3 regions of the Labrenzia sp. 5N genome follow, and region 3 is predicted to be linked to each of the others. Evidence: predicted binding sites of a transcription regulator. Region 3 holds the regulator's gene; each other region holds the start of a gene.
The links. The regulator PhoB, encoded in region 3, activates phosphate uptake and scavenging genes when phosphate is short. The targets are predictions, from matches to a motif close to TGTCATNNANCTGTCAT.

Region 1 (3,276 bases), on a different contig from region 3:
CATAGACCATCGTGAAGCCGAGCTGCTGCTGCAGCGCGCGGATCTCCACCCGCATTTCATGGCGCAGCTTGGCGTCGAGATTGGACAGCGGCTCATCCATCAGGCAGATCGGCTTTTCGCCGATGATTGCCCGCCCAAGGGCGACACGCTGCTGCTGACCACCCGAAAGCTGACCCGGCTTGCGCTCCAGCAACTGGCCAAGGCCCAGCAGATCGGCAACCCGTGCAAGACGCCGGTCCCGCTCGGCCCTGCCGACCCGGCGAACCTTCAGGCCGAAAATGATGTTCTCGCCAACGTTCAGATGCGGAAACAGCGCATAGGACTGGAACACCATGGCAAGGTCACGCTTGGCCGACGGACGGCCGGTGACATCCTCTCCGCCGATCAGGATGCGTCCGCTGCTGACATTCTCGAGACCCGCAATCATGCGCAATGTCGTTGACTTGCCACAGCCGGACGGACCCAGAAGTGCCGTGAAGGAGCCTGCCGGAATATCGATCGACAGGCCATCGACGGCCACCGTCTCACCCCAGGTACGCGACACCGTTTCAAGGACGATCGGCTTGCCGGCGCCAGAGGGTTTTGCACCCTGGATATGCGGATCTGATGTCACGCCTCATCCCCGTCGTCGGCCACGAACACTTCCGTTTTCGTGCCTTCCAGCGATGCCAGGAAAACATCCGGCACCGGGCAATCGGTGAAGATCGCATCGACATCGCTGAGTTGACCGCCGCGCACATGGGCGTTCCGGCCGAACTTGCTGTGATCGAGGACCAGATAGGACCGGCGGCAATTGGCGAGTATCGACTGGCGGGCCGCCACTTCGTCCTCATGGAAATCCAGCAGCGTGCCGTCTTCATCGACACCGGCAACACCAAAAATGCCGATATCGACCTTGTAGTTGGAGAAGAACGCCTGCGCTGCGGACCCCAGCACGTCGCGGTCGCCATGACGCAACCGCCCGCCGGTGATAGTCACCTGAAACGACGGATTGACCGAAGCCGTGAAGGCCACGTTCAGATTGTTCGTGAAAACCGCCAGTTTCTCATGCCCAACCAGGGCCTGCATCACGATCTCCGGGGTGGTGCCGATGGAAAACGCGATCGACTGGTTGTTGCCGACATGGCCGGCCACCAGTTTCGCAATCAGCTGTTTTTCCGGAAGATTGAGGATCTGCCGGGTGGAATAATGGATGTTGGACGCCGGTGCCGGAGGCTCGACGCCGCCGTGGGTCCGGCGCAGGATCCCCAGTTCGCATAGACCGTTGACGTCCCTGCGAATTGTCTGCGTGGTCACCTCGAACCGGTCCGCCAGTTCCTCGACGGACGCAAATCCTGCCTTTTGTACCAGATCCGCGATTTCGGCCTGACGCTTTGAAATGTCTATTTGCCCAAGCATGTTCTTCTGATCCGCCATCGTCCCCTCTCCTCCTGCTGATGCAGAAGGCCAGTTGCTCCAAAGGCATCATGTTGACTCGAAAAAGCCTGACTTCGAAGCCCGTTAAAACATTTTCATATGAACCTTATTCGACGCTCATATGAAAATGATGTGACAATAGGGGATAGCGGGCAGCCCAGGAACACAGGACGCGACAGCGTCCTCAGATTTCAGGACTCCATTTTTCTATCTGTAATTGCCCGGGCTTTTCACAAGGCTGCCAGGCCGATTACCCGGCCAGGGAACAACCCTGCGGCTCGATGACAAGACGCTACCGAAGAAGAGACAAGACGGCGCAAAAGTAGAAGAGTTGAATTCAATCGTCGAAGTTATGTAATAAAATAACAAATCTGTTTCGTCATCCAACTGTCAATCAGATGTCATGCAGCGTTTTTAAGTAGCTCCCGGGATGCACCCTCACCTCCGGGAGATATCATGAAAACGATCGTTTGCACTTCGCTGGCGCTGGCCCTTACCGGCTCCGTCGTCTTTGCTCAGGACGCCCTGCCGCAAGCCTCCAGCCAGTGGTACAAGGATGGCGAAGCCGCCATTCAGGCCATTTTGGACCGTCAGCCGAACACCAACCGCGCCAAGAACGTGATCCTGCTGATCGCTGATGGCAACGGTGTCGGCACCAACTACGCCACGCGCCTTTTCGACGGTCAGCAGAAAGGCATGCTGGGCGAGGAAAACGTTCTCCCGTACGAAACTCCGGAGTTCTACAGCGCCCTGGTCAAGACCTACAACATCAACGCCCAGACGCCGGACTCCGCTCCGACCGCCGGCTCGATGAACACAGGCGTGAAGCAGCGCTTCAACCTGATCAACCTCGGCGAAGAAGCCATCCATGACGATTGCTCCACCGTCGAAGGCAACCAGCTTGCCCTGTTCTCCGAAATGATGACCGAAGCCGGCAAGTCCGTCGGCGTGGTTTCCACCGCCCGCCTGACCCACGCAACTCCGGCTGCCGTCTACGCCAAAACAGCGAACCGCAACTGGGAAGACGCGGTGCCGGAAGGCTGCACCGCACAGAAGGACATCGCGACCCAGCTGATCGACGCCATGGAAGCCGGCACCGTCGATTTCGCAATGGGCGGCGGTGGCCGTTACTTCCTGCCGAAGGACAAGGAAATGGGTGGGCTGAAAGGCCGCCGCGAAGACAATGTCGACCTGGTTGAGCGTGCAACCGGGCTGGGCGCTCAGTTCGCATCCGACACCGCCGGTTTCCAGTCGCTGAAGCTTGACGGCTCCAGCCCAGTGCTGGCCCTGTTCAACAACAGCCACATGGAATATGAGGCCGACCGCGCCGACAATGACGAGCCGTCCCTGGCCGACATGACCAAAGCAGCCATCGAATATCTGTCCAAGAACGAAGGCGGCTACTACCTGGAAATCGAAGCCGGCCGCGTCGACCACGCCAACCATGACGGCAATGCAGCCCGCGCCATGCGCGACGGTGTCGCCTTTGCAGAAGCCGTTGCCATGGCTGACGAGCTGACCAACGATGAAGACACGCTCATCATCGTCACCGCCGACCACGAACATGCCATCGCCTTCAACGGCTATTGCGGCCGCGGCTCGGCCATCCTCGGCCTTTGCTACGACGTTGCCCAGGTGGGCATCAAGCATTCCGACAAGGTTCTGACCGCGGACGACGGCAAGCCGTACACCGTGATCGGTTACCTGAACGGCTCCGGTTCGGTTCTGAAGAAGGGCGAAGGCGAAAACGACTACACCGGCTCGCGCCCGGACCTGGACCAGGAAACCGCCACCGATCTGGACTACGTCCAGCAGGCGTTGATCCCCAAGTCCTCCGAAACCCATTCGGGTGAAGATGTT
Region 2 (3,276 bases), on a different contig from region 3:
GCACTATGCAGAGGAGATCGTCACTGAACCTTACGACGTTCTGAAAACACAGGAAGCGGCTTCGAAAACCGGAAACCTTCCGTCGGTCATTACGGAAGAAGTCGAGAAGCTTCGCCAGGCAGACCGGATCGTGTTTCATTTTCCGGTCTGGTGGTTCGCCCCACCTGCCATCCTGAAGGGCTGGTGCGAGCGCGTTCTGGCCAACGGCGGCCTGCACGACACTTCCAAACGTTTCGATACCGGCCATTTCAGGAACAAGCCCGTTCTCTTCTGTGCCACGACCGGATCCAAGGCGAGCGAAAGTGCCCACAACGGCAAGGAAGGCGACATTCAGATGCTGCTTTGGCCGCTCGCCTACACACTGCGCTATCTGGGTTTCGATGTTCTGGTTCCCAGGATCGTCCACGGTGTTCACGGTTATCACAAGGGGGCGGCACGGGAAGACCTGGAAACGCGACTTCAAAACGAGATCGAAGGCCATCGGGAGACGATCGCAAGGTTCGCAACGCTGCCGAAGATCAGCTTCAATGCCGACAGCGAATTCGACCGCGCCGGCACCCTTAGCCCGGGCGCGCCATCTCACAGCTACTTCATCCGGCACGACCCCTGATTTTGCGGCAACCGGAAAAGACGAGACCGGATTTGTCCGCCTCCACTCCTCTTTTTCCTCTATCTGCCGGATGACGCTACCGCTTTTTCGGATAGAATGCCGGTAATCTTATATTGGCCCAGCGGGGATTCGATGCGCCTCCTTTCTGCTTTCGTCTTTGGTTTTGTTCTTCTGTCCGCACCTTCTGCCTGGAGTGCAAGCTGCGGCAATGGCCCGGGAGGTTTCGAAGCCTGGAAACAGTCGTTCATTGCAAATTCCCAAAGCTACGGCCTTAAGAAAAGGGTCGTTGAAACGTCCCTCAAGAACGTGAAATACAACAAGAAGGTGGTCTCGCTCGACCGGAACCAGAAATCCTTCAAGCTCAGCTTCAACCAGTTCTACGCCAAGCGGGTCAACAACGCGATGATCCGACGGGGCAAGCAGCTCGGCAAGACCTACGCCCGCATCTTCCGTGGGATCGAAAAGAAATACGGTGTTCCAGCACCTGTACTGCTGGCGATCTGGGGGCTTGAAACCAACTACGGCAGCTTCTCCGGCAACATGCCGGTCCTGCAATCCCTTGCCACGCTGGCCTATGATTGCCGCCGGTCCGATTTCTTCACCGCCGAACTGGTCGCCGCGCTCAAGATCGTGCAGGGCCGTGACATGCAGCCGGCCGAAATGAAGGGTGCCTGGGCCGGCGAACTCGGCCAGACCCAGTTTCTCGCCACCAGCTATGTCCGTTATGCGGTCGATTATGACCGCGACGGCCGCAAGGACCTGATCCGCTCGATCCCCGATGTGTTGGCTTCCACCGCAAATTATCTTGCGCAGAAAGGCTGGCGCCGCGGCCAGGGCTGGGGCCCGGGCACTGCCAATTACAACGTTCTCAAGCAATGGAACAAGGCCAGTGTCTACGTGGAAACGATCTCGGTCATGGCTGGCCAGATCAGCGAGTAGACCCCGCTCGACGGCCCATAAACCTGCTTGACAAAACTGACGATCCGGGCAGCAATTTGCGTCATACGGTTGTAATCCTTGCGGACCAAAACCGTGTGCCGCGGAAACATGCCGCCCGGCTGGCACCGGCAGCTGTCGGTCCGGCTCGTGCTGTTCCGCAAGGCTGAACGACACCAATCGCCGAGCGACCGAACAGGAGCCATTCCATGTCCAGTATCAAAGACTTTTCGATTTCACGGCGCACCCTTTTGATGGGCGCGGCGGCAACTGGCTTCACGGCAGCTCTGCACCCCTATTCCGTTCTGGCCAAGGAAGGTACGGCTCACCTTCGCCTGATGGAGACCACGGACCTCCATGTCCATGTCTTCCCTTACGACTATTACAGCGACAAACCTGTCGACACCGCCGGTCTCGCCCGGACAGCCACACTGATCCGCGATATCCGGAACGAGGCGACAAACTCGGTTCTGGTCGACAATGGCGACTTTCTGCAAGGCAACCCGATGGGGGACTATGTCGCCTATGAACGCGGCATGAGCGAAGGCGACCTGCACCCAGTCATCAAGGGCATGAACGTTCTCGAATTCGATGCGGCAACACTCGGCAACCACGAATTCAACTACGGTCTGGACTTCATGATGAAGGTGCTGGCCGGTGCCAATTTCCCCGTTGTCTGCGCCAATCTTGTCAAGGGCAGTACGCTGGCCGGCAACCCGCGAGACGACGCCCTTTTCCTGAAGCCCTATGTGATCGTTGAAAAACAGGTCACCGACGGTGCCGGCAAGTCCTATCCGATCAAGATCGGCTTCATCGGCTTCGTACCACCGCAGATCATGAACTGGGACCGCCGCCACCTGGAAGGCAACGCCAATGCGCGTGACATTATCGAAACCGCCAAGGCCTTCGTTCCGGAAATGCGCGAACAGGGCTGCGACCTTGTAATCGCCCTCTCCCACTCGGGGATTGACGCCAACGACTATTCCGAAGGCATGGAAAACGCCTCCCTGCACCTTGCCGGTGTGGACGGGATCGACGCCGTCTTTACCGGTCACCAGCATCTGGTCTTCCCCGGTCCCCAGTATGAGGGACTGCCGGGTATCGACAGCGAGAAAGGCACGTTGTTCGGCAAGCCTGCCGCGATGGGTGGTTTCTGGGGCTCGCATCTGGGCGTTATCGACCTGATGATCGAACGCGACGGCAACGGCTGGCGTGTCGCCAATTTCATGACCGAAGCACGCCCGATCTACGAAAAAGAAGGTCGAACCGTGACACCTCTGGTGGAGAGCCAGCAGGATGTACTCGATGCGGTGAAGGAAGATCACGAGGCAACCCTTGCCTATGTCCGCCGCCCCGTCGGCAAGACGTCGGCTCCCTTGCATTCCTATTTCGCCCTCGTGGCCGACGACCCGAGCGTCCAGATCGTTTCAAAGGCGCAGATCTGGTACATCGAACAGATGCTGAAGGGTACGGAATGGGAAGGCCTGCCGGTTCTTTCCGCAGCAGCGCCTTTCAAGGCCGGCGGTCGTGGCGGTCCGGACTACTACACCGACGTTCCGGTCGGCGATGTCGCCATCAAGAACGTGGCCGATCTCTACCTGTATCCGAACACCATTCGCGCGGTCGCCATCAAGGGCAGCACGGTGAAGGAATGGCTGGAACGTTCAGCCGGAATTTTCCAGGAAGTCGAGCCGGGCAAGGCCGACCAGACACTGATCAACCCGGAGTTT
Region 3 (3,276 bases):
ATGCCACAGCTTGGCTGCCTGATCCTGCAATGCCTTGACCAGATGCGGATGGGCATGACCGAGTGCGTTGACCGCGATGCCGGAACCGCAATCGAGGAATCGTCGGCCATCGGTGGTAACCAGCCAGACGCCTTCCCCATGATCGAAAGAAAGGTTCGATCTTGCGTAATTTCCGAATAGTGCAGTCGCGGACATAACCTCGTTTGTCTCCTTTAAACGCCCCTGCTGTCCCCTGCGTCGCCCCGACGCCGGGCCGTCACCTTGAAAAGATGCCGAAGGGCCAAAACGCAACGTGCCGCCCCGATGAGGCGGCACGCAGCGGCTTTCTTATACACTGCCGGTACCATGCACTGTCAATGGAAATGGCGCACAAGACATTTCATGTGCTGCGGAGGGCGGATTTCATAAAATTCTCAATGACCTCGCCATAATTGGGGAAAAGTCGTTTCATCCCCAACTGGTTTGGGTCGAGTGGTTGCCTGACAAATTAACGTTATTGTAACCTCTCAGCAATCAGACACGAGATCTCGTGAGGCAAATCACCAAGAGGCACTAGATCTGCCAGCATTAAGCGTGCTTGCGCATGCTTAACACGGGGTTAATGGCCGCAGGACGGTCAAACTAAAGGGTGCGGCAATGAGTTGGACAAACGAACGAGTTGAGCTTCTCAAAAAGCTTTGGGGCGACGGCTTGAGCGCAAGCCAGATCGCAGGCGAACTGGGTGGTGTTACCCGTAACGCCGTGATCGGCAAGGTGCACCGCCTTGGCCTGTCCGGCCGCGCCAAGTCCACCTCTTCAAGCGCCAAGCCGCGCCGGCCGCGCACCGCAGCTCCTGCAACGGGTGCAGCGCCGAAGAAACCGACGACGTCACATCCGCAGTCGATCGGCGCGACGGCCCTGAAAGCAGACATCTCGCCTGCACCAGTGGTGGCCGCCAAGCCACGCGTAGAGCCGATTGCAGAGCTCGTTCCGATCTCGCAGCGGGCAACCATCCTGACGCTGACCGAGCGGACCTGCAAATGGCCGATTGGCGACCCGGCAACCGACGACTTCTACTTCTGCGGCCGCCAGTCCGATGCCGGCGTCCCCTACTGCGCTCATCACTGCAAGATCGCGTATCAGCCGGTCGCCGACCGCCGCCGCGACCGCAAGACGATGGCTCAGGCAGGCTGATAACCGCGCACCGAAGCAATTCATGAGAAAGCCCGCCATCTGGCGGGCTTTTTTTGTTTGGGCCTTCCATTGACCAGATGCCCGACCCCGAACAGTGACCTCCCACGGCTTAATCACGGCACCGATCCATGCAGTTTCCGTTCCATCAAATCAAACCTTGTTTGACCGCTCCGCCACGACAGTGACTGCAGGATCAGCCCCGACACCGACACAACTGATGGGGTGGTCGCAGAAGAGAACCTTGCTCCGCGAAAGGCACATAACCGCTGAGAAACAAAAAGCCCGCTTGAAAGCGGGCTCCTTAATTCCATTCTGCAAGTTGCGCTCAGGCAGTGGCAGAGGTGAACTGGTCATTGAAGGCGTATCCGGCACCACGGACGGTACGGATAGGATCCTTCGCCTTGCCCTTGTTCAGAGCCTTGCGCAAGCGACCGACGTGAACATCGACAGTGCGTTCGTCCACGTAGACATCGTGACCCCAGACCCCATCCAGCAGTTGTTCACGGGAGAAGACACGGCCAGGCGATGTCATCAGGAATTCCAGCAGGCGGAATTCCGTCGGCCCCAGGTGTATTTCCTTGGTGTTGCGGCGAACACGGTGCGTTTCGCGATCCAGTTCGATATCGCCAGACCGCAACATGCTGGACACCACTTCCGGGCTTGCCCGGCGCAGGATGGCGCGCACGCGGGCCATCAATTCCGGTACCGAGAAAGGCTTGACCACGTAGTCGTCGGCACCGGTCGACAGGCCGCGGATGCGCTCTGCTTCCTCACCGCGTGCCGTCAGCATGATGACCGGCAGGCGCTCGGTATCCTCGCGCGCCCGCAGGCGGCGGCACAGTTCAATTCCGGACAGGCCCGGCAGCATCCAGTCGAGCAGCAACAGATCCGGCAGGCTTTCCCGCAGGCGGATTTCCGCCTCGTCACCCCGGACACAGGACTCGACCGAGTACCCTTCCGCTTCCAAATTGTATCTCAAAAGAAGGCTGAGCGGTTCTTCGTCTTCAACGATGAGCACCTTCGGCATACATCTCGCTCCAATTACCGCAACCGGCGCCGAAGCGCCGGCCGTTAAGATCTTCTGCAAATCCGACGATTACCAGCGGGTCAGACCGCGCCTGTTTCGTCGACCTTTGCCCGGTCTTCCGGCAAACGCTCGCCAGTGACCATGTAGTAGACGTTCTCGGCGATATTCGTCGCGTGATCGCCGATGCGCTCGATGTTCTTTGCGCAGAACAAGAGATGGACGCACTGGGTAATGACCCGCGGGTCTTCCATCATGTAAGTCAGGAGTTCGCGAAAGATCGACGTGTAGATCGCGTCGACCTCGGCGTCGGCTTCCTGAACCCGGCGGGCGGCTTCCGCATCCTTCCGGGCGTAGGCATCCAGCACCTGCTTGAGCTGCGAAAGAGCGAGTTCCGTCATGTGCTCCACACCGATCGCAAGCTTCTTCGACTGCAAGTCGCTGTCGATGGCGATGACGCGCTTGGCAACGTTCTTTGCAAGATCGCCAACACGCTCCAGGTCATTGGCAATGCGCGTTGCGGCGGTGATTTCACGCAGGTCCTGCCCCATCGGCTGGCGGCGGACGATCAGCTCGATCAGCTTCACTTCAAGTTCGTTGTAAAGGCTGTCCAGCCGGACATCGCCCTTGATCGTCGCCTTGGCAAGCTCCAGATCCTGCGACACCAGCGCGGACACCGCATCGGCGAAAGCCTTTTCGGCAATACCACCCATTTCGGCAACCTTGCCGGCCATGGCCGTCAGTTCGTCATCGTAAGCCGAGACTGTATGTTCAGACATCCTGTGTCCCCTTCAGAAACCTAAAAAATGCTTAGCCGAAGCGGCCCGTAATATAGTCCTGCGTACGCTTGTCCTTCGGATTGGTAAAGATGTCCTCCGTCAGACCTTCCTCCACCAAAATACCCAGGTGGAAGAACGCGGTACGCTGAGACACACGGGCAGCCTGCTGCATCGAGTGGGTCACGATCACGATGGTGAAGTTTTCCCGCAGTTCGTCGATCAGCTCTTCCACCTTCGCGGTCGCGATGGGGTCGAGCGCCGAGCACGGTTCGTCCATAAGGATCACTTCCGGGCTGACGG

Region 1: a site for PhoB is predicted at 1,794-1,810, ahead of HEP89_RS12605 (alkaline phosphatase). Genes of this name have one in related genera too.
Region 2: a site for PhoB is predicted at 1,609-1,625, ahead of HEP89_RS17555 (bifunctional 2',3'-cyclic-nucleotide 2'-phosphodiesterase/3'-nucleotidase). Genes of this name have one in related genera too.

What each region holds. Positions count from the first base shown of each region.
Region 1 covers NZ_JAAZTM010000013.1:3,525-6,800, reverse strand. Annotated here, with positions in the region: gene HEP89_RS12615 (ABC transporter ATP-binding protein) at 1-613, opposite strand, end outside; gene HEP89_RS12610 (DeoR/GlpR family DNA-binding transcription regulator) at 610-1,416, opposite strand; gene HEP89_RS12605 (alkaline phosphatase) at 1,873-3,276, shown strand, end outside.
Region 2 covers NZ_JAAZTM010000016.1:368,262-371,537, reverse strand. Annotated here, with positions in the region: gene HEP89_RS17565 (NAD(P)H-dependent oxidoreductase) at 1-610, shown strand, start outside; gene HEP89_RS17560 (lytic murein transglycosylase) at 743-1,549, shown strand; gene HEP89_RS17555 (bifunctional 2',3'-cyclic-nucleotide 2'-phosphodiesterase/3'-nucleotidase) at 1,756-3,276, shown strand, end outside.
Region 3 covers NZ_JAAZTM010000002.1:242,576-245,851, forward strand. Annotated here, with positions in the region: gene HEP89_RS01915 (aspartate aminotransferase family protein) at 1-195, opposite strand, end outside; gene HEP89_RS01920 (GcrA family cell cycle regulator) at 637-1,173, shown strand; gene phoB (phosphate regulon transcriptional regulator PhoB) at 1,499-2,200, opposite strand; gene phoU (phosphate signaling complex protein PhoU) at 2,281-2,976, opposite strand; gene pstB (phosphate ABC transporter ATP-binding protein PstB) at 3,008-3,276, opposite strand, start outside.